3 regions of the Paenibacillus sp. OK060 genome follow, and region 1 is predicted to be linked to each of the others. Evidence: predicted binding sites of a transcription regulator. Region 1 holds the regulator's gene; each other region holds the start of a gene.

Region 1 (7,889 bases):
CTTCCACGCTGGATTCGCGGTCTGTCTTCTCACCCATCATTACTTTATCAATCGCAAGGGACAGATGACGCTGTTCAATGTTGAGCAGCCCGTCTCTCATCGCATAAATTGCTGCTTCGTTCATCACGCTTTCCAGCTGCGCTCCAGAGAAACCATAGGATTCTTCTGCTGTCTTATCAAGGCTGACCCCTTCCAAAAGAGGTTTATTAACTGCATGCAGCTCCAGTATGTGTTTTCTGCCTTTCTTATCCGGCAAGTCTACCTGAATATGACGGTCAAAACGACCTGGACGCGTCAGTGCGCTATCCAGCATTTCTTTTCGGTTCGTAGCGGCGATCACGAGTATACGTGGTGTTTCGGAAGAGTATATGCCATCCATTTCCGTCAACAGCTGATTCAGCGTCTGATCATATTCACGCTGTTGTCCACCTTCGCGTTTTCCACCGATCACATCAATTTCATCAATAAATATAATGGCATTTTCCTTATTTTCTTTAGCGGCGCGAGTTCTTGCATCACGGAACAAATCACGTATTCTGCCTGCACCTACACCAACATACATCTCAACAAACTCACTGCCTGAAGCAGCTACAAAAACAGAGTCGGTATAATGAGCAGCAGCTTTGGCCATCAAGGTTTTACCTGTTCCTGGAGGGCCAGTAAGCAGTATACCTTTCAAAGGACGAATACCAAACTTCTGAATTTCTTCATGTCGAATGAGAAAATCAAGCGCTTCCCGCAGTTCCTGCTTGGCACTCTCCTGACCACCGATTTCTTCAAAAGTCAGCTTGGAAGGGCCTTTTTTCTTGCGTTTACGTTCCTGACCTGCCCCCACCGTAATCCCACCCCGCATTTGCATCATGAGCAGCAGAGCTCCCACAAGCATTACAGCGATCAGAATGGGAATCATGTTTACACCGATAAAAGCGAGAAAGATAATTAATACGGGTACAAATCCAATGGCAATTTCTTTCGTCCATTTAGGCATTAGGCCACACTCCTATCTGACCGGGCACACGCGGCAGAATAATAAACTTACTGGCATCTCCATCTCTGAGACTGACATATACATTATTGTCATCCATGGCTGTATTTACCTTGATCCCATTTGTAGCCATTTTAGACAAGGTCGGTGTAATTTCGGTGTATTGCTTGTTCTCCATCGCTTGTGCTACGGTAAACATCGCGCTTCCCCACCAGCTCTCTAATGCTTCGTTGGAATGATCCACGACATCCAGCTTCAACGAACGAGTGCCAATCAAGGTTTGTCCTTCTTTGTGAATATATTGTACCAACCTGCCCAGATCAACATCCGGCTGCAGATCGAGTTTCAACTGTACATCATTGCGGTTAATAGTTAATTGAACATCATTGACTCCATCGTACTGGGTAACCATCTTTTCAATTGGGCTTTGCACAGCCACATGACGATACACAAACCAACCTCCAAACAACACAACGGCTGAAATGACGGCAGTCAGAGCAATAGGCAATACTTTTATCTTCAAGTGAGTTACCCCTCCTAAATTTTGGCCCATCCTATAACTTGTAGGCAAGAATATGAATATGTGTACGTAATGTCCTGTGATGTGCCTAACAGGATTTATTTGTGTATGATGTATCCTTGAATACATATTTGAGTATATCACATCGTATATACAATATCTAAGGCGAAAATATGAATAAATTATTAATTTTAACTATTCAAATCCAAAATGATCAACAAAGTACGCCAAAGAACCGGACCAGTCGGGTTTCCGTCTGCCGGTTCTTAAATGTATTCTCTTCAGACGATAGTACGTCTGCTAATTCTAGCTGTTCGGAATCGTATAGACCAGGTCCACTTGTTCCCCGTTGCTGAAGCGGTAAAACCGATAATAGTTGTGAGTATCATCGTTGTAATACACTTGCCATACATAGATTCCATTCACAACGCCTGGCATGATTCGTTTGATCTCCCCACCGGGAACTTCAGAGCTGAACCGATTTCGAATCTGAGCTTCATTCATGCCGTTCTTTAACAGTTCACCGTGTACTGCATTGGTTCCCGTCACGGGTTTGTTATTCTCATCAAACTTGATCCACACCATGACATCCTGGTTATCCTTACTTTTGCCGATCAGGGTCCAGTATATGTTGTCTCCGCCGTCTTTCTGCCCCCAGACATACTTACGCAGCTCTTCGTGGGACGTAATCCCCAGCTGTTCCTGGGCCGCCTGTATGGCCAACGCCTCTTCCTTGCGCTGATCCTGGGTAACATAGACATAATAACGCTGAAGTCCAAACAGAATCAGAACCAGGAGCAGCAGCGAAATCCATATCCACTTCTTTTTTTTCTTCAAAAGCCGAACTTCCTTTCCCTATGACGATGCTGTCCTTGTAATTAACGGGCAAGCAAACTGTCAAATGCCAGCTGAGACTCACGCAGAATGCGCTCTTCATCCATCGTAAGACATTCGCCATGTTTAACCACTTGTTTACCATCCACCCACACATGCTCCACATCTTTGGCCGATGCCGAGTAGACCGTATGGGAAATCAGATCCGTATGCGGATAGAAATGGGCCTGTTCGATGTTCAACGCGATGAAGTCAGCCTTCATGCCAACTTGCAGAGCGCCTGTATTGTTCAGGAATATGGATTTAGCACCATACGAAGTTCCAAGCAGAAGCGCTTCCCCTGCCGGCACTGCAGTAGGGTCACCGGACACACCTTTGTGAATCAACGCAGCCAATCTCATCTCTTCAAACATATCCAGGTTATTGTTACTTGCTGGTCCGTCTGTTCCCAGGGACACAGTCACGCCTGCTTTCAACAGATCAGGCACACGCGCAACACCCGAAGCCAATTTCAGGTTACTGCCTGGATTGTGGGAAACTGCTACATCATGCTTTGCGAGAATCTCGATCTCTTCATCATTCAGATGTACCGCATGTGCAACCAGAGATGGACGGGAGAAAAATCCTAGCTTCTCCAGATGTGCGACTGGACGCAGTCCGTAATCAGCCACGTTCTGTTCCACTTCGCGAAGCGTTTCAGACATATGCGTATGCAAAGGCAGATTCAGATCATGAGCAACCTGTACCAGCTTCTCTATGTAATTCGGAGGGCAAGTGTAAGGGGAGTGTGGAGAGATTACGGTTGTAATTCTTCCGTCTGCTTGTCCATTCCATTGACGGGCAAATGCTGCGGACTCTTCGAGCTTGCGCAGTTGTTCTTCTTCTGAGCAAAGTCCGATTACCCCACGTGCCAGAGCAGCCCGAACGCCGGATTGTTCCACCACTTTCGCAACCTGATCCATATGATCATACATATCTAGGAACGCTGTTGTTCCGCCTTTTAACATTTCAAGCACGGATAGCGATGTGCCCCAATACACGTCTTCAGACGTCATTTTAGCTTCCATTGGCCACATTTTCTCCTGTAACCATACTTGTAACGCCAGATCGTCTCCGTGGCCTCTTAGAAGCGACATGGCCGCGTGACCATGCGTATTGATCAGACCCGGCAAGAAGAACAGTCCTTTTCCGTCCACCTTTGTCAGGCTTTCGTCTCCTTCCGGCAATGTCTCACCAATATGCACAATCTTGTCATTCTCAACAACCATAAAACCTTGAACCACGTTCCAATTCGTACCTTCACTCACGGCAAATTTGCCGTTGTGAATTACCCATCTATTTGTCGTCATCTTCCTCGTCGTCCTTTCCATTCTCCAAGTAATAAGCCAGGCTAAGTAGATCCGTCGTAAAATCAGCATGATGAATGCGAATATGCGGCGGGGTCTTCAGGATCGTTGGCGCAAAGTTCAGAATCGCTTCAATTCCTGACTCAATCAGCTGATCTGCAACATTTTGAGCTTCCGTATCCGGAACCGTGATAATACCTATACGAATGTTATCTTTTTTCACCGAATCCGTTAATTCATTCATCGGTTGTACCGTCAAACTGTTGATTTGACTCCCAATTTTCGGACCGTAGGCATCAAATACAGCGACGATCTTCATGTTGTCTTTGAGATAGGCATTGTAATTGGACAAGGCATGTCCCAAATTACCTGCTCCGACAAGAGCTACATTGATCTGCTGGTCTATTTTTAAAATATGGCGGATTTTCTCAATGAGATATGAAACGTCATATCCAATCCCTTTACGACCAAAGTCACCAAAGTAAGCCAAGTCTTTACGAATCTGGGCAGGATTCAAATCCAGCCTCAGTCCAAGTTCTTGTGAAGAAACCGTATTGACTTCGCGCTGATGCAGTTCATTCAAATAACGCAAGTAAACAGGTAATCTACGCACCACGGCTTCCGAAATTTTATCTGATTTCATTCATTGCTCCCCCTTACCAAGGCCACGATAGATAGATGAAAAGATGAGCACCCTGTCTAAAACGATGCAAAATGATTACTGAATTAAACAGGATGCTCCTTGTTATATAATTTAATCGCTTTACTCGCATATCCATGAAACGAATACATGATATTACTCAATTTTACCGCCAATCACTGGCGTCTTGCAATAATGGAAGCTACAGAGCGTATCTGTTATTGTTGCTCTTCGGTTGGTCTCTCGAGCCATTCCGAAATGCGTGGAACCATCTGCTCTGTAAGCATGTGCTCCATTTTGGGACCAGGTAATGAATATAAAAAGTACTTGCCATAATACGCTTCAATAACGCGTGTATCGTATACAATCACAATGCCTCTGTCTTTGCCTGTACGAACCAGTCTGCCAAATCCCTGTTTGAAACGGATGACGGCTTGTGGCACGGATAGCTTCATAAACGGGTTTTTCTTCTGCTGCTGCAAAAGCTCGCTCTTCGCTTCCACTAATGGATGATTCGGTGGCTGGAACGGCAGTCTGACAATTGCAAGGCAGGTCAGAGCCTCTCCCGGAATGTCCACGCCTTCCCAAAAGCTGCTTGTGCCAAGTAGCACCGTTGCTTTAGCATCTTGGAACCGACGTGTAAGCTTGGAACGGCTGCCGCTGTCCACCCCTTGCCCAAGCAAAGAGATATCGTTGCCTGACAAGGCCTCCTTAAGCGGGTCATAGACCTGTCGCAGCATGCGGTAGGAGGTAAACAACACCATCATGCGTCCACGAGTCGCAATAGCCGTTTCCGCGAGCGAGTGCACGAGCATATCCACAAAGTGTGCATCGCCTACACTGCCCTTCACGCTTGGGAAATCACGCGGAATGACAAGCAGCGCTTGTTCTCGATAATTGAACGGTGAAGGTAGCATCGACGTTAACAGACGGTTATTGTCGGCAGCTTCCTGCAATCCCAGCTGTTCGATCATGAATTGAAATGACTTGTCAACGGAGAGCGTAGCCGATGTAAGCACAACGCTTTTCTTTTTATCAAAGAACATATCCTTCAATTGTGCACTGACATCGACAGGAACAGCATAGAGTTGCAGTGATTTACTGCGGAACTGGCCGCTGGCCTCCATCCAGTACACGGTATTGGCATCATCCATCCGCATGAAGAAACGCAGATTATCCTTAATCGTTGCCAAATCCTTGAGCAGACCTGAGATATCCGTAATCAGACTATCGGACTGATAATCGTCCTGATCTTCTTTCACTTCAAGCAGCAGCTTGTCGCCTTTACGAATCAAATCGCCTAGGGTGACATAAATTTGGTTTTCAGCGTCCTGCAATTCCTGCCATTTGGCTGGTTTTTGTGAAGACTTCAGTCTAAGTGAGAATTGTCCTGTCTCGCCTGGAGAAGCATCGCTGCGTTCAGGCAGCAGTCCGAACAATGCATCGCTTAGTCGATCCCACATCTCTTTAACTTCGACAGCAAGCGGGAACATCTGATCAATCATGGAGCCCCACTGTACCGAATTTTCATGACCCGACAATTGAGAACGCAGCATAGGCAGTTGGCCATTTCGGCTATCTTTAAATAGTCGGGTCAGTGTATGAACCAACGTGAAATATTTCATATGAAGACCAAGGTGCTTACCTGCTACGTCCTCCAGATGATGTGCTTCATCAATGACGAGACTTTCGTAGGCTGGCAGCAGCTGATGTGCTGCTTTGACATCCGTAAACAATTTCGAATGATTCGTAATGACGATATCGGAAAGCCCGGCTTCATGTTTGGCCCGGTGATAGAAACATTTGCGGAACCAAGGACAGGAACGTCCAAGACAGGACTCAGACTCACTTTGTACCGTCTCCCAGAAGTCTCCTCCGCGCCCGCTTAGATTAAGCTCCTCGTCGTCTCCAGTCTCCGTCTGAGTAAGCCAGACAATCATCTGAGCCGCTGTAAAATAATCCTCTTTCGGTGTAGCAAATTCACGTTTATTGATTTTATGCTCAAACTTACGCAGACACAGATAGTGCCCACGTCCTTTGAACACCGCTGCCTTGAACGGGAACGGAACCACTTGGGTCAGCATAGGAATATCCCGCTCTCTCAATTGCTCCTGCAGGTTGATGGTATGTGTGCTGACCATCACTTTCTGTTCCTGTTTTACACTTTCATAGATGGCAGGCAGCAAATAACCAAGTGATTTGCCCGTACCTGTCCCAGCTTCGATTAAGAGATGTTTCTCCTCATCCAAAGCTTGTCGTACACTGCTGAACATTTGAGTTTGCGCCTCACGCTCCTCATAATGGTCCAGCGTCTCCTTCAGGTTATCTCTAACCTGATCCATAAACTGCTCAAAACTCACGCCTTCCAGCGGATTACCCTCTCGCTCATCACGTGGTGAGCCTATATCGGTCCAGTCACTCACGTTCAGGGCAAGCTGGCGGTAATACGTATGACCATCCAGATCCTGAATAGGCTCTGCTTCCTTCTCAGAACGCATTCCATCGAAGAACCAACCCAAGTCGCTGTCTTCCGGTGCAAACAGGTCACTGAGGCGCTGAATCGTGATCAGAGGCAATGCACGCAGCTCATCGAGACACTTCAGTAATACAAAAGCTGTTGCAAGAGCATCACTGTCTGCCTGATGAGGACGGTCATGCTGAAATCCGAATTCCGAAGACACATAACCGAGTTGATAAGAGCCCAGTGACGGGAACGAGATCTTCAGGAAATCAATCGTATCCAGGATCCGTCCGGTAAATGGCAGATAACCGCATCGATCGAGTGCATTTTGAAGAAAATGAAAATCAAAAGCAACATTGTGTCCAACAAGAACCACATCATCAAGCAGCGGAACCATCTCCATCATCATCTCTTCCAATGAGGGAGCATCCGCCACATCTTCATCGGTAATACCGGTTAACCCCGTAATAAACGGAGGAATCGGTACACCTGGGTTCACATAAGAACTATATATTTGAGTTATGCTGTAGTCATGATCTATGATGGCAAGTCCGGCCTGTATAATCTCACCGTCGGACTGCGTGCCGGTTGTTTCGAAATCCAATACGGCAAATTTCATTGCAATGTACGGTCCCTTCCATTCCAGTCTATGTTACAGCATAGCAAAAAAAAGGGCGTTTGAAAATTAACTGACAAAAAAGGCGGTGTCCCCGCCGCTATGCCAGAGGAGGGAACACCGTCTTAATGCCGCCGAATAGTCCTAATTTAAGGCAGTCAGCTGATTTGCATATTGCAATTTTCCGCTGTTTAAACGACAAGCTTCCATGTTATACAGCGGTTCGGTCAACGATGGGTCATACTGAAGCGCCTGCGCAAATAATGAACATGCACCTTCAGGATTCGCGAGCTTGGCCTCGATACAGCCCAGGACGTTACATACCAACCCTTTCAATCTCGGCGAACCGTTCAGATGCATGATCCGCTGCAAGTGTATTCCTGCTTCCTCGGTTTGTTCCAGGTTGAGATGAGCAAGAGCCAGGTAAAAACGAGTCAATGCACTTTCCGGATAGTCGGTCACAACCCTAGAAAATTGCATAATCGCC
Region 2 (7,889 bases), on a different contig from region 1:
ACTTGCCAGCAAAAATATTTTCACTTCTTTTGGATACGTATCCAGCCATCTCATCATCTTGTTTATTCTCCTTAGTACCTTCAAAAAGCATATTGCCATAAAAAATAGACCCTTGCCCTGACGGCATAATTAGCCAGAGCGAAGGCCACTTGAATTTAGAATTTAGAAATTTGAATTCCGAATCTTGCTCTTTATCATTCTGCTTACGAACTATCCATTGTTCATCTTACCTGAAAAGATCCGATCTGCAAGCACATTCATTGACGCTTCACTTCGACAGTGGCCGAGAAGAATGTTGCCCCATTCCCCATGTCGGACAGACGATTGGACGTGAGCGAGTTCGCCCGCTGTTTTTTGCCATTGCCATCCCACCATAAGCCTTGACTGATCACCGTTCCTGGCAGCATGGATTCATTCACCTTGGCGGTTAGTTCGATCCGACCACGGTCGTTCCATACGACCACAGCGTCCCCGTCTTCCACCTGTCTGCGGGCTGCGTCCTCCGGGTGCATTTGCAATAATGGCATCTTCTCCAGACGTTGATGTTTGGCCGAATTGGCAAAGGTGGAATTCAGGAAATTATGATTTGGCGGCGACAGAAACATCAGCGGATAAACATCCGCAGGTCCAGCAGGGTTTTCCCCGTCATACCCCTCAACGAGAGCACTGTACGTAGGTAACGGCGGCAATCCCTTCTGTGCCATCGTTTCCGAATACAGCTCAATTTTCCCCGAAGGCGTGGGCAACTGATCCAAATAGGAGTCATGTGCAGACATATCCAGCTTGACGAAATGATGCTGCTTCAGCCCTTCTAAGGTTACTCCGTTCATGTAGGGATTGCCCGTACCCTGAAGTGCTTCCTCGATCATCTGTTCCGGTGTCTCACCGAAAATCTCCGGATCATACCCCATCGCCTGTCCAAGCAAAGAGAACAATTCAACATTACTCTTGCTCTCACCCAAAGGCGCAATGACTGGCTCTTGCAAATGAACATACTGATGCCAGTAGGACGTATACAGATCCGTCGTTTCAAATGAAGATGTCGCAGGTAGCACAATATCCGCGTATTTTGCCGTATCCGTCATGAACAGGTCATGGACTACCGTGAACAGATCCTCCCGTGCAAAACCTCGCTCCACCCGCTCGGTATCTGGTGCCACCACCAGTGGATTGCTGCAGTAGACCATCAACGCCCGGATCGGCTGCTCCGCTTCCAGCAGCGCTTCGCCAATCCGGTTCATGTTCACCACGCGCGGCTCCGGGTTCTGCCTCAGCTCCGGACGCTCCAGCGCATCGCTATTCGTGCTCGCGTAGCTGTTGGTACGAATGGCGCCACCGCCGCGCTTCAGCCACTGACCTGTAATGGCAGGTAGACAAGCTACACTGCGTACGTTCATGCCACCGTTGTCGTGATGCTGGAGGCCATTGCCGATATGAATGTGGGCTGCCTGTGCGTTGCCATACAGCTCAGCCAGCTTCACGATGTCCGCCTCCGGCACGCCTGTAATGCGTGCAACGCGCTCCGGGGTGTAGCTGCGTACATGATCACGCAGTGCCTCATGGCCCACGGTATATTTTTGCATAAAAGCCTCATCCGTCAGTCCCTGCTCAAACAATACATGCATTAATCCGAGTGCCAATGCACTGTCTGTACCGGGGTAGAGTGGAATGAACCAGTCTCCCCATTGGGCGGTCCGATTGCGATGGACATCAATAACGACGATTTGGGCGCCCCTTTTGCGAGCTTTCTCGGCCAGAACAACCTGATGCATATTGGTGCTGACGATGTTTCCTCCCCACACCAGAATGACATCCGCATGCTCTGTATCCTCGGGCAATGTTCCACGGTTCGCACCCATCGTATATTTCCAGCCGGTATTTCCCGCTGCATTACAGATGGTCTGTTCCAGCTTGCTCGCACCTAGCGCATTGAAAAATCGACGATCCATGCCATCCACACCAAGAATGCCCATGTTTCCATAGAAGCTGTAGGGCAGGATGCTCTCCGGTCCGTAGGTAGCTGCCAGCGAACTGAATCTCGCCGTAATCTCGCCGATGGCTTCGTCCCAACTGATTCGCTCGAACTGGCCTTCGCCCTTGGCTCCGATGCGTCGCATCGGATATTGCAGCCGCTCGGGGTGATACACCCGCTCCGTCATATTTCGGACTTTGTTACAGATGGCGCCTTTTGTAATCGGATGGTCCGGATTGCCCGCTACCTTCACGATCTTACCGTTCTCCTTATGAAGCAGCAGGCCGCAAGTATCCGGACAATCGAGCGGGCAAACTGCCGGGAATACGCCATTCTCCTGATCGATCATATACAAGTCCCTCCCCCTTCAAAGCTATCCTCATATCATATCTTCTTCCTGGTAATCGCGTAAAGAGAACAGTCTTTTTTTTACCGCCACAACCGCTCCAAATTTTTTTCAAAAAAATCTTTTTTTCCTTTGATTCAATCTCGAAATTCAGGGGTAAATTAAAAATAAGGCATTAGGCTAGTGTTTCCCCACTTCCTCCTCATGCCATATCATGGACCACTCCCGAAATTCGCCATGAACAGGTTTCGTTCCCCCGAACCTTGTCATGGCGAATTTATTTTGCGTGGATATTTTTACATTAAAAAAAGCGATTCCTCTCCCGTCCATCACAGCAGACAGCCATGACTTGAACGAGATCAAAATCGCCTCTCCTGTTTACTTTGCACTCGTCTTTTCATTCGTTTTCGCACTTGTACCACGTTTACAACGCTACTCAATTACTCGGCAAAATTCCGCTACGCCTGCTTGCTCCACATCGGTCTGGCTTCCGTTTCCACAGGCTGGGCCGCCGCCATGGCCACCTCAGGCTTCACTTCCGGCTCATGCTTGCGCAGGTACACCATCCAGTAAGCAGCTGCAACAAACAGCGCCCCTCCCGTCAGGTTGCCAAGCCATACCGGAATGAAATTCATGACGTATTGTCCCCACGAATAATGCCCTTCAAAGATCGCAGCAGGAATCAGGAACATGTTGGCGACAACGTGCTGGAATCCAATAGCTACAAAGGCCATCGTTGGGAACCATATGCCCAATACTTTTCCACTCATCGTATCCGATGCATAAGACAACCAAACCGCGAGAGCGACCAGCCAGTTACACCCGATCCCGGATATAAAAGCCTGAAGGAAGCTGTCGTCCAGCTTGTGTCCAGCCATATCCACCACTTTGGTCAAATAAGCCCCCTCTGCCGTCAGACCAAGCACATGCCCAAACGCATAGGCCACAAAGATCGCCCCAAGGAAATTACCTATCGTTACTAAGGTGAGATTCTTCAACATGTTGCCTGCGGACAGTTTACGTGCAATCGTCGCGAGTGGAACAGCCATCATATTGCCTGTTAGCAGTTCCCCACCGCCAATCAGCACCAATATCAAACCTACCGGGAACACTGCTGCGCCAATCAGATTAACCAAGCTGCCCCACTCGGCCGGAGCAGAGGCAATGACCCGAATATCCAGCAGAAATCCAAGCGCAATAAAAGCGCCTGCCAGAAAACTGAGTATCAATACGGAGGACACCGGATTTTGGGCTTTCTTCATCCCCGTATGCGCCGTATATTGTGCAACCTCAAGAGGTGTTTTTGCTGCCATAACGATCCTCTCCTTCACAGTTCATGAACATCATAATTCAACCTGTTTTGTTGATATGTTCATTGTATCGCGAAGGTTTCAAGAGGTTTGTTACTTTTATCACAAAGTCTGAAAACTACATTTTAATATTTCCGTTGTGTCTTGCTTGATATGCAGAAAAAACAAAAAGAACTACCGCAGAATGACTGCGGCAGTTCTCAGATATTTATGGTTATACCATCGCTGGTGTTTTTACTTCTACTGGTGGCAACGCCTGAAGACCCGCCGAGTTCAGGAAGTTCCATGGTTTGTTGTAATGTGGCTGGAAGAAGAAGTCGATGAAGGCCAGCTCATCTATCGTCATGTTGTTCTGGATGCAGACAGAGATCGTATTGATCGACTGTGTCAGATCAGCTTGTGACATGACCTGCGCACCAACAATGCGGCGTGTAGCCTGTTCATAGATTACTTTGAGCAGCAGCTTCTCTGCCGTTGGCATGAACTCTGGACGGTAAGCATCTTCAAGTGTTACAGCTTCAACGACCAGACCCTCATCCGCAGCAGATGCTTCCGTCAAGCCTGTACCTGCAATATTTTGCTCATAAATTTTAATACCTGATGTGCCTTGTGTACCCATATAACGTGTCGTAGGACGAACAAGATTCCTTGCTACGAGTGTACCCATCCGCACTGCGTTGGTTGCCAGTGGAATGTACGCTGCCTTGCCAGTTGGGTTGTAATGAATTGCACAGCTGTCTCCAGCAGCGAAGACGTCTTTTTGGCTGGTTTGCATATATTTATCCACGATGATTGCACCGTTCGGCAGCATATCCACTTGGCCTTTGAGCAGCTCGGTATTTGGACGGAAACCAATGCACAGAATAACGAGGTCTGTATCGAACTCTCCTTTGGATGTAATGACCTTGTTCACTTTGCCATTCTCTCCGGTAAACTTCTGAACAGTTTGGCCCAGCGCCAGCTTGATGCCGTGTCCAGTCAACGTTTCTTCAATAGCATCCGTGAACTCGGGGTCGAGATATTTGTTCAAGATCCGGTCCACACTATCGATCAGTGTAACTTCCTTGCCGTTCATTTGGAAAGCCTCCACCAGCTCAATGCCGATATATCCGGCTCCTACCACAGTAATACGTTTGGCATGCTTGGCTTTCTCAATAATCGTGTTGGAATGGTTGTAGTTTTTGCAAAGTAAAATGTTGTCCATCTCGATGCCTTCCAGCTTCGGTACGACAGGCCATGAACCCGTGGTCACGATCAGCTTGTCGAAGGTATCTTCGAATTCTTCCCCTGTTTTCAAGTTTTTAGCCTGAAGTTTGTGACCCGCAGCATCTACTGACGTCACTTCATGAAGCATTTTGGTAACGACACCGAGCTCGGCCAGTTGGTTTGGCGAAGAATAGAACAATCCGTCTGGATCTTTCACCACGCCACCTACATAAAGCGCAATGCCACATGATAAGAAGGAGATGTTGTCATTGCGCTCATACACTGTAATGGTAGCATCCGGGTACAATTTGGCGGTGTTAACGATGGCTGCGGTTCCTGCATGTGTACATCCGATAACTGCGATTTTCATGATAAGGTTCCCCCTTGGAGTATATAAATAAAAAATTGAATTTAACGTCATTGTGGTTGTGAAATATTTCACTTCTAAATGAATGCTGATTATGTGATTTATTTCACTTTGTACACTTATTATAATGTGATATTTTTCACATTGCAAGGGGTTAATCAAAATAAATTTTTCGGATGTGGTTTATTTACGATCAAGCGAGTCATCGACTCAATCTCCATTGACTTCAGTTTTCCCTGCTTATGGCTGGTTTATGCTCAAAATAAGCGTAGTAACTACTGAGGAGACACTTATATGAAGAGGATATTTGCACTAAAAAATTGTATCAAAAAAAGCCTATCCTCCAATATGGAGGCAGGCTTCTTCGTTTATTTTATACGCCAAGCAGCTTTTCAATCTCTGCAGTCATGGCTTCAGGGAATTCTTTTGGTTCAACACGCCCTACAACTTCACCCTCACGATTCACGAGGAATTTGGTGAAATTCCATTGGATGTTATTGTCTTCGCCAACACCAGGTTGCTGCTCACGCAGATACTTGAACAATGGATGCGCATCTTCACCATTTACATCGACCTTGGCAAACACCGGGAAATTAACGCCATAGTTGATTTGGCAGAATGATTCTGCTTCCTCACTGGTACCCGGCTCCTGGCCTCCGAACTGGTTACAAGGGAATCCCAATACAACCAAGCCTTGATCACGATAGCGATCATAGAGCTTCTGCAATTCACCGTATTGTGGAGTCAGCCCACACTTGCTGGCTGTATTGGCAATCACCAACACTTTGCCTTGATACAAATCGAGTGAAACTTCCTGATTTGCGGTCGTTACCGCCTGATACGAATATACGGACATGACTGATTCCTCCCATGAGTAAGATGTAGGTTGGGCTGCTGTATGTACTGTACCGAATAACCATGCGGCACACAGCCTGTCTCTATATTATAGACCTGAGGCGGTCAATTACCAAATCTGCGATTAAACCCTGCCTAAGTTCATACGTAGAATCAAATTTTGTCCATCGACATGGACATATACCTTTTTAGCCTGACTTCGCAACCAAAATAGCATCATACCGCTCTTGCCGCTCTGCCTTCGTCACCCCAATCATCAGGCCACGAACCGAATGCATGAAATATACTGCCGCTGAGCGAAGAGAATCGGCCCGAAGATGCTCATTATAAGCTTCCAGCATAAGCTTGGCCTGCTTCGGATGTTTCAATGCCGTCAAAGGCATGCCAAAGACCGATTCATCGATCATCCCGGTTGTTATTCGTCCATATTGCTGTAACCAGGTGTAGTTGATTTCTCCCATTCCTGTAGACCTCCTAGAATGCGAATGAGCCGCGTGCGTAATGCACAGCGGCTTCATTCTATAGTTTAGGACCACATATGGCCCGTTTCATTAACTTCCTGTCGCGTGACGAACGCGTTGCTCTGTCCGTCCTCCAGCATGAACCATTGCACTGTTCATGAGCACTTGTTCTGGAGGTGCTGATTGCTGACGTTCACCCGCAAGGGCGTAAGGCAAGCAGAGCGGTACACCGGAACGAGGATCAATCACGATATCCGCTTCAATGTTAAATACTTCGCGAAGCACATCGGAGTTCATAACCTCTACAGGTGAACCTGTAGCGATGGCTTTACCTTTTTTAATACCAATCATGTGATGCGCATAACGGGAAGCATGGTTCAAGTCATGCACAACCATAACGATTGTACGGTTTGCTGTGGCATTCAGTTGCTCCAGCAATTGCAGTACTTCAAGTTGGTGAGCCATATCCAGGAACGTTGTTGGCTCGTCCAGGAACAGAATGTCTGTCTCTTGTGCAAGAGCCATGGCAATCCAGGCACGTTGACGCTGTCCACCGGACAGTTGATCGATTGGACGATCATGGAACTCCGTCATGCCTGTCACTTCGATAGCCCATTCAATCATGCGTTTGTCTTCAGCACGCATCGAACCAAAACCTTTTTGATATGGGAACCGTCCGTAGGACACAAGTTCGGTTACGGTAAGTCCTTCAGGAGCTGTTGGATTTTGTGGCAAAATCGCAAGCTGCTTGGCTACTTCACGCGTGGACTGCTTATGGATGGACTTCCCGTCGAGCAATACACTACCTGCTTTTGGATTCATGATCCGTGCCATCGTTTTCAGGATAGTAGACTTCCCTGAACCATTGGCTCCAACAAGTGCTGTAATTTTTCCTTGGGGAATTTGAATATTCAGATCTTCAACAATCAGTCTTTCCTCATAAGCGATATCCAACTTGGACGTCTCCAGACGAAACATGCGATCATCCCTCTCTCATTTATCCCGGTTATGTATTCCGGCTATGACAACGAAAACGAAATTGTAGTTCAGCGTATTTCCGGCGCAACAAGATCTTATACTCTAAAGATACTGATAATCATTATCATTTGTCAACAGTAAATACCAAATTCCTTGATAGTTGAAAGCTATTTTTGAAGTGTTTTACTAGAAATCGTTCAAATTTTTCGCACTTTATGTGAGAGCTTTTCTCATCGTGTACGTGCATTTCATCGCTTTGCGTATGTTCATCCTTGCCCAACATCTTAATAATGTGTCCGAATTGTGAAAATTAGACCTATATTGATTCATTTTGTATATGTCATTCCCCATCAATTGAGCAAAAACAAAAATACAGCCCCTACGAAATTCTTCG
Region 3 (7,889 bases), 180 kb from region 1:
TCATATTGGACAGATCCGTGTGTGTTATTTTTTTATGAATCATGACATGCTCTCCATGGGGCTCGCCGTAGGAATTGGACAATCGAATCAGCGTGGAGCAGAGTGCGCCCGGTTTGCCATATAACATCAGATCACGGAATTTGGTTTGGGTTAACCGGTGATGGATACCCATCCATTTCATAAAGTCGATCGCAAAGTCACAGTGTTGGCAGATCAGCATTTCCAGGTCTTTATGCTCCAGTACGCCGATCTCACTATCCTCCAGCACTTCCGCCGAAAAGCTGTGTTTCGATCCGAAGAACGGATCAGCCTGCCCAATCATATCACCGGCTTGATACATGTACATAATCAATTCCTTGCCTTCATCCGTGGATTTGGTGATCTGAGCACGGCCTCGTTTCATATAATAAAGTTTGTCAGAGACATCCCCCTCCCAATACAGATGGGTTCCTTCCGGATAGGTTCTGTCCTTCATCGTTACGAGCAGATGGTTGAAATTCGCTTCCGAGAAACAGTTGGTATTTCCGCGTTTTTCCAGTACACTCAGTTGTTCTCTCATAAGTCTATCTCCCCTTTGTGTCCATCGGACGGCCTTCTGCAGCTTGGACTGGCCCCCGTGGTTCGCCGCAAACCGTTGCCGTCCTGATCAGGGTCATCTCTCGGCCGGGAAGGACGGTACAAATTGCGGTGGTTCAATTTTTAAGTTCAGTATATACCTTATCTTGCCGTTTGAGGGGCGTGGAAAGGGGGCAAAAATGGCGAAATTTCAAACATTGTGATTAAATTCACTTTCGAAAGGAGAGGATGAATCTGACAGCCCTATAGTTTAAATAGGAAGTGTAAATGGCTAAGTGAGAGACACTAAAAAACTTAAATTAAATTTGTTATACTTTGTGAAAAAAATCACATAATTAACTCTTTCCCCATGGTACGATGTGAATGTAAAGAAGAGAGACAAACCAATACGAACCTTTAGGAGGATGAGGGAGATGGCTGTAAAGAACGAAGTCGCCCCAGTAAAAGAACCGACAGCAGGTCAGTATATTCAAACGTTAATTGACAAAGCGAATAAAGCACATGCAGCATTCATGTCCATGGATCAGAAACAGATTGACCGCATCGTGCAAGCGATGGCGCTGGCAGGTCTGGACAAACATATGATGCTCGCCAAAATGGCCGTGGAAGAAACAGGTCGGGGTGTGTATGAGGATAAAATCACCAAAAATATATTTGCAACAGAATATGTGTATCATAGCATAAAATATGACAAAACAGTAGGGGTTATCGAAGATAACGAGTACGAAAGCTTCCAGAAAATTGCGGAGCCTGTCGGCATCATCATGGGGATTACCCCGGTAACGAATCCGACATCCACCACGATGTTCAAAGCACTGATTTCCATCAAAACGCGTAACCCAATCATCTTCGGTTTCCACCCATCTGCACAGAACTGTAGCCGGGAAGCCGCCAAAATCCTGCTTGATGCTGCAGTGAAGCATGGTGCTCCAGCGGATTGTATCCAGTGGATTGATGATCCTTCCATGGATCGCACAAACGCACTGATGAATCATAATGATGTGGCGCTCATTCTGGCAACAGGCGGATCAGGTATGGTACGGGCGGCATACAGCTGTGGTAAACCAGCACTGGGCGTAGGGCCAGGGAACGTACCTTGCTTTATTGAGAAAAGCGCAGATATCAATCAAGCAGTAACGGATCTGATTTTGTCCAAATCGTTCGATAACGGCATGATTTGTGCTTCCGAGCAAGCAGTCATCATCGAAGAACCGATCTTCGATCAGGTGAAAAAGAAAATGATCGCGAACGGCTGTTACTTCGTCAACAAGGATGAGGCAGCGAAACTGACCGCAGGTGCGATTAATGCTGAGAAATGTGCGGTGAACCCGGCGATTGTTGGTCAATCTGCAGTCAGCATTGCGCAAATGTGCGGTATCGAGGTCCCTGCTAACACCAAAATTCTCGTAGCCGAGATTGAAGGGGTAGGTACAAAATTCCCGTTGTCGGCTGAAAAACTAAGCCCGGTACTGGCTTGTTACAAAGTGAAAACGGCAGCTGAAGGGATTGAGCGTGCAGCAGAAGTGGTTGCTTTTGGCGGCATGGGTCACTCCTCTGTTATTCATTCGACGAACGAAGAAGTCATTAGCAAATTCGCAGATCGCCTGCAAACCGGACGGATTATCGTGAATTCGCCATCCACACACGGCGCCATCGGTGACATCTATAACACCAACATGCCGTCACTGACATTGGGCTGCGGATCGTATGGACGTAACTCGACTTCTTCCAACGTAACCGCTGTAAACTTAATCAACGTGAAAAGGGTGGCTCGCCGTACCGTGAATATGCAGTGGTTCAAAGTGCCGAATAAAGTCTACTTCGAAAAAGGTGCAACACAGTATCTTGCCAAAATGCCGGACATCACACGCGTAGCCATTATTACGGATGCCATGATGGTCAAACTCGGTTATGTGGAAAAAGTAGAGCACTATCTGCGTCAGCGTCAAATGCCAGTAGCCATTGAAGTGTTCTCTGATGTCGAACCCGATCCATCCACAACAACGGTAGACCGCGGTACGGAAATGATGCGCCGCTTCCAGCCAGACTGCATTATCGCTCTCGGCGGGGGATCACCGATGGATGCTGCCAAAGCGATGTGGCTGTTCTATGAATATCCTGACACGGATTTCAATGATTTGAAGCAAAAATTCATGGATATCCGCAAACGGATCTACAAATATCCACGTCTTGGCGTGAAAGCGAAATTCGTAGCGATCCCGACAACTTCGGGCACAGGTTCGGAAGTAACATCGTTCGCAGTTATTACAGATAAAAATCAAGGCAATACGAAATATCCACTGGCAGACTACGAGTTAACACCAGACGTAGCCATTGTAGACCCGGAATTCGTATACTCTCTGCCTAAAACCGCTGTTGCGGATACAGGTATGGACGTATTGACTCACGCCATTGAAGCATATGTATCCGTCATGGCGAATGATTACACGGATGGACTCGCGATCAAAGCGATTCAACTGGTATTCCAATACCTCGAGCAATCAGCGCTGCAAGGTGACAAATTGGCTCGTGAGAAAATGCATAACGCTTCAACGATTGCCGGTATGGCTTTTGCCAACGCGTTCCTGGGCATTAACCACAGCTTGGCACACAAATGGGGCGGTCAGTACCACACCGCACATGGACGTACCAATGCGATCCTGATGCCACACGTCATTCGCTACAATGCGAAAAAACCGACGAAGTTTGCATCGTTCCCGAAATATTCGCACTTTGTTGCAGATGAGCGTTATGCGGAAATTGCCCGCATTCTGGGATTGCCTGCACGTACGACAGAAGAAGGGGTTACCAGCCTCATTAATGCCATTCGCAAACTGAACAAAACATTGGGTATTGAAGAGTCGTTCCAGGAAATCGGATTCGATGCCAAAGACTTTGAGGCACATGTCGATTATCTGGCAGACCGCGCATTCGAGGACCAATGTACAACAGCCAATCCAAAACTGCCGCTAGTGACTGAACTGGCAGATGTGTATCGCAACGCATTCTATGGCAAGTTTGAATAACAACTAAAGCACAACAGCAGGATTAAGGCAGATAGTCAGGGTTCCCCGAAAGGGGAGCCCCGATTGCCGTCTTTCCAGTAAAAAAAGGTAAAACGTAATCTTTGCAGTTGTCTTTTTTAAAAGAGGTTACACGGAATCCGTGATGTTACTTTTTGAACCAGGTATTCATACCATAACGGAGAGGGCAGAAAAAACTGAAGAAGCGAAGCGTTCGCCTTTATCCCCGTATTTTACCCTTTGAAAAATAAAATCAAAAAAATCCGGGGATAACAGCAATCGGAAGTTGTTCTGTCCGCGCAGTGGCTAAGTGTGAATTTGCAGGGTTCACCATGGCACAGCACAGGTGGAGTGAGGATGGTCACAAACTTTGTGATAAAAATCACAGATGATGAAAGAACGAAGACGTATACTGAAAATGTAAGAAAAACATTCATCCGCGGTTCCGGTTCCCAAGTAGAGAGAACATGTTCCGGCTCACATGTGAAATTTATCACATTAATCGCGGCTCTGGGCACAGATGAGACGAGTGAAGCATCCTGTCATGTGTCCGGAAATCCAAATTTGTGGAGGGATTACTATGTCGGTGATCGAAAAAGATGTCAAACAACAAACAGGCTGGAGAAACTTTACCAAAGGAACATGGACGAAATCCGTAGATGTGAATGATTTTCTGGCACGCAACTTATCACCTTACTATGGCGACGAAGCATTTCTTGCAGGTGCAACTCAGAATACGAAAGAGTTATGGGATATCGTATCCGATTTGACTAAAAAAGAGCGCGATAACGGCGGGGTACTTGATGTTGACGTAAACACGCCAGCAACGATTGTTTCTCACCAACCAGGTTATCTGGATAAATCCAAAGAACAGATTGTTGGTGTTCAAACAGATGCTCCATTCAAACGTTCCATTCAGCCATTCGGTGGAATTCGCATGATGATTGATGCTTGTGAAGCTTATGGTTTTGAAATGCCTCAAGGCGTCATAGATATATTTACGAACATCCGTAAAACACATAACCAGGGCGTATTTGATGCTTATACATCTGAAATGCGTGCAGCACGTAAAGCAGGGATTATTACCGGTCTGCCTGATGCTTACGGCCGTGGCCGGATCATCGGTGACTATCGCAGGGTAGCTCTGTACGGCGTGGACTTCCTGATTCGAAATAAAAAAAGTGAGCTGAATGCACTTGAAGTCGATGTGATTGATGAAGATGTCATTCGCCTCCGCGAAGAACTGTCCGAACAGATTCGTGCATTGCAAGAGTTAAAACAACTGGGTGAAATGCATGGTTTCGATATTTCTTTGCCAGCCACAACCGCAAAAGAAGCGTTCCAATGGCTCTACTTCGGTTACCTGGCTGCGATTAAAGAGCAAAATGGTGCGGCGATGTCGCTCGGACGTGTTTCTTCGTTCCTTGATATTTACATTGAACGTGACTTGCAAGAAGGCTTGCTAACTGAAGAACAGGCTCAAGAACTGGTTGACCATTTTGTTATGAAACTGCGGATCGTCAAATTCCTGCGTACGCCGGATTATAATGAATTGTTCAGTGGAGACCCAACATGGGTAACTGAATCCATCGGTGGCATGTCCGTAAATGGAGAAACCCGTGTTACGAAAAGCAGCTTCCGTTTCCTGCACACTTTGAACAACCTTGGTCCTGCACCTGAGCCGAATCTTACTGTACTTTGGTCCACCAAGCTTCCGGAAGCGTTCAAACAATACTGTACGAAAGTATCCATCGAAACGAGCTCCATCCAGTATGAAAATGATGATCTGATGCGTCCGATCTATGGAGACGATTATGGTATTGCTTGCTGTGTATCTGCGATGAAGATCGGGAAACAAATGCAGTTCTTCGGCGCTCGTGCCAACCTGGCAAAAGCATTGCTGTATGCAATCAACGGCGGTCGTGATGAGAAATCGGGAGCACAAGTTGGACCTGAATATCCGGCGATCACAAGCGAAGTGCTGGAGTACAATGAAGTTATGAAACGTTTCAAACCGATGATGGAATGGCTCGCCAAACTGTATATGAACTCACTCAACGTCATTCACTACATGCATGACAAATACAGCTATGAGCGTATTGAAATGGCCCTGCATGACCGCGACATCGTACGTACGATGGCTTGTGGTATTGCTGGACTCTCGGTTGCAGCAGACTCTCTGAGTGCCATCAAGTATGCGAAAGTCAAACCGATCCGCAACGAACAAGGCATCGCAATTGATTTTGAAATTGAAGGCGACTTCCCTTGTTACGGTAACAATGAAGACAGTGTCGATAGCATCGCAGTTGAACTGGTGGAAAGCTTCATGGGCATGATTCGCAAACACAAAGCGTATCGTAATGCGATCCCAACACAGTCTGTACTGACGATCACATCGAACGTAGTGTACGGCAAGAAAACAGGTACAACACCGGATGGCCGTAAAGCAGGCGAACCGTTTGCACCAGGAGCGAATCCAATGCATGGTCGGGACAAAAAAGGTGCACTGGCATCCCTTGGCTCAGTAGCCAAATTGCCGTACGAACACAGCCTTGACGGGATCTCTAACACATTCTCCATCGTGCCTAAAGCACTCGGAAAAGAGTCAGATACACGTAAATCCAATCTGGTTGCCATGATGGACGGTTATTTTGGTCAAGGGGCACACCATCTGAACGTGAACGTATTTGATCGCCAGCAGTTGATTGACGCGATGGATCACCCGGAAAACTATCCGCAGCTGACAGTACGGGTATCCGGTTACGCGGTTAACTTCATCAAACTGACACGTGAGCAACAACTCGATGTCATTAACCGGACCTTCCACGGTTCGATGTAACTTGGGCTTAACTCAACGGTTCAAAGGAATAGAACCTCTATATTAAACGCACAGCGGATGCGATAAAGAAAGGAAGAGGCAGCATGGTTAATGGACATATTCATTCACTCGAAACTTTCGGGACGGTTGACGGCCCAGGCATCCGCTTCGTGCTTTTTATGCAGGGATGTCTGCTCAAATGCCAGTATTGTCACAATCCGGATACATGGGCACTGGATGGTGGCAGGGAAATGAGCGTGGAGGAGGTACTGGCTGAAATCGAGCCATACCTGTCCTACTATCGTAGTTCCGGCGGAGGACTTACGGTATCCGGCGGAGAGCCAACATTACAGGCTCATTTTGTAGCCGAAGTTTTCAAAGAAGCAAAACGCCGCTGGGGATTGCATACTACGCTGGACAGCAACGGTTTCAATGAACCGGATCGAATTCATGATTTGTTAGATAACACGGACCTGGTTTTGTTGGATCTGAAGCACATCAATGATGAGAAACATATCAAGCTGACAGGCAAATCCAACGAGAGAACATTGCGCACCGCACAATGGTTATCGGACAATGGACGAAAAATGTGGATTCGCCACGTGTATGTGCCAGGGATTCACAATGAGGAAGAGGACTTGCTCAATCTGGGGCGGTTTATTGGAACGCTAAATGGAGTCGAGAAGTTCGAAATTCTGCCTTATCATCAGATGGGTATTTACAAATGGCAGGCACTGGGGAAAGCCTATCCGCTCGATGGAGTTCCTTCTCCAAGTGATGAGGAAGTAGAGCGGGCGTATCGTTTGATTGAACAAGGTCGTACGGAAACAGCGGGCATGACTTGCTCCATTAAGTAAACATTTATATACAGATCTTCCAACCAAGCAGTCTTTGCGAACATGTTTCGCAGGGGCTGTTTTTTTGCTGTTATCAATTGTAAATGCAAGATTATTTGTCCAGTGAAGGATTTTATCCCTCCATTGATGAATTGTCATCCTTACGATGTAAGCTACAACTTTTTATAATCAGAGTGTAAAGCCAAATGCTCAATATCTTGAGGGGGGTCATACGAATGAAAAAAGGAATGACATTACTGCTTTCATTATTGCTTATCACATCATGGACATTGGCAGGTTGTTCGAGCTCAACTAACGAACCACAACAGGGAGCAGGCAATACGCCTGCGGAGCCAAGCAAGGAACCGGTTGAGATGCTTCTCCGTCACACTCAGGTGGGTGCCGACAAACAAAAAAGGCTGGCCATTCTGCAGGACGTTGTGGCCAAAGTGGAGAGCGAAGTACCCAACCTGACCTTTACACTGGACGGAGTTGAATCCGATGTAAACCGTAAGGAGAAACTTCGTGGTGAGATGGCAGCAGGCAATCCGCCGGATATCTTCGAATTGTTCGGTAGTCCAGACTCCAAAGTATATGCTAAAGAAGGCATGTTGTTGGATCTCACGCCGATCTTGC

Evidence for each region. The regulator Rex, encoded in region 1, represses fermentation and respiration genes when NADH is low (regulators of the CRP and FNR family bind a similar motif). The targets are predictions, from matches to a motif close to TTGTGAAATATTTCACAA.
Region 2: BLS14_RS12805 (formate/nitrite transporter family protein) is a predicted target of Rex. The motif match lies at 3,719-3,736, and genes of this name have one in related genera.
Region 3: pflB (formate C-acetyltransferase) is a predicted target of Rex. The motif match lies at 4,081-4,098, and genes of this name have one in related genera.

What each region holds. Positions count from the first base shown of each region.
Region 1 is NZ_FNFR01000002.1:873,437-881,325, forward strand. It holds gene BLS14_RS10140 (AAA family ATPase) at 1-988, opposite strand, end outside; gene BLS14_RS10145 (hypothetical protein) at 981-1,508, opposite strand; gene BLS14_RS10150 (DUF5590 domain-containing protein) at 1,812-2,342, opposite strand; gene BLS14_RS10155 (amidohydrolase) at 2,384-3,688, opposite strand; gene BLS14_RS10160 (redox-sensing transcriptional repressor Rex) at 3,675-4,328, opposite strand; gene dinG (ATP-dependent DNA helicase DinG) at 4,544-7,405, opposite strand; gene BLS14_RS10170 (tetratricopeptide repeat protein) at 7,547-7,889, opposite strand, start outside.
Region 2 is NZ_FNFR01000003.1:229,449-237,337, forward strand. It holds gene BLS14_RS12790 (MFS transporter) at 1-54, opposite strand, end outside; gene BLS14_RS12795 (molybdopterin-containing oxidoreductase family protein) at 258-2,321, opposite strand; gene BLS14_RS12800 (hypothetical protein) at 2,499-2,681, opposite strand; gene BLS14_RS12805 (formate/nitrite transporter family protein) at 2,777-3,631, opposite strand; gene BLS14_RS12810 (FAD-dependent oxidoreductase) at 3,843-5,204, opposite strand; gene BLS14_RS12815 (glutathione peroxidase) at 5,575-6,057, opposite strand; gene BLS14_RS12820 (hypothetical protein) at 6,245-6,517, opposite strand; gene BLS14_RS12825 (ABC transporter ATP-binding protein) at 6,608-7,495, opposite strand.
Region 3 is NZ_FNFR01000002.1:1,056,143-1,064,031, reverse strand. It holds gene BLS14_RS11105 (Crp/Fnr family transcriptional regulator) at 1-559, opposite strand, end outside; gene adhE (bifunctional acetaldehyde-CoA/alcohol dehydrogenase) at 990-3,602, shown strand; gene pflB (formate C-acetyltransferase) at 4,180-6,438, shown strand; gene pflA (pyruvate formate-lyase-activating protein) at 6,522-7,274, shown strand; gene BLS14_RS11085 (extracellular solute-binding protein) at 7,490-7,889, shown strand, end outside.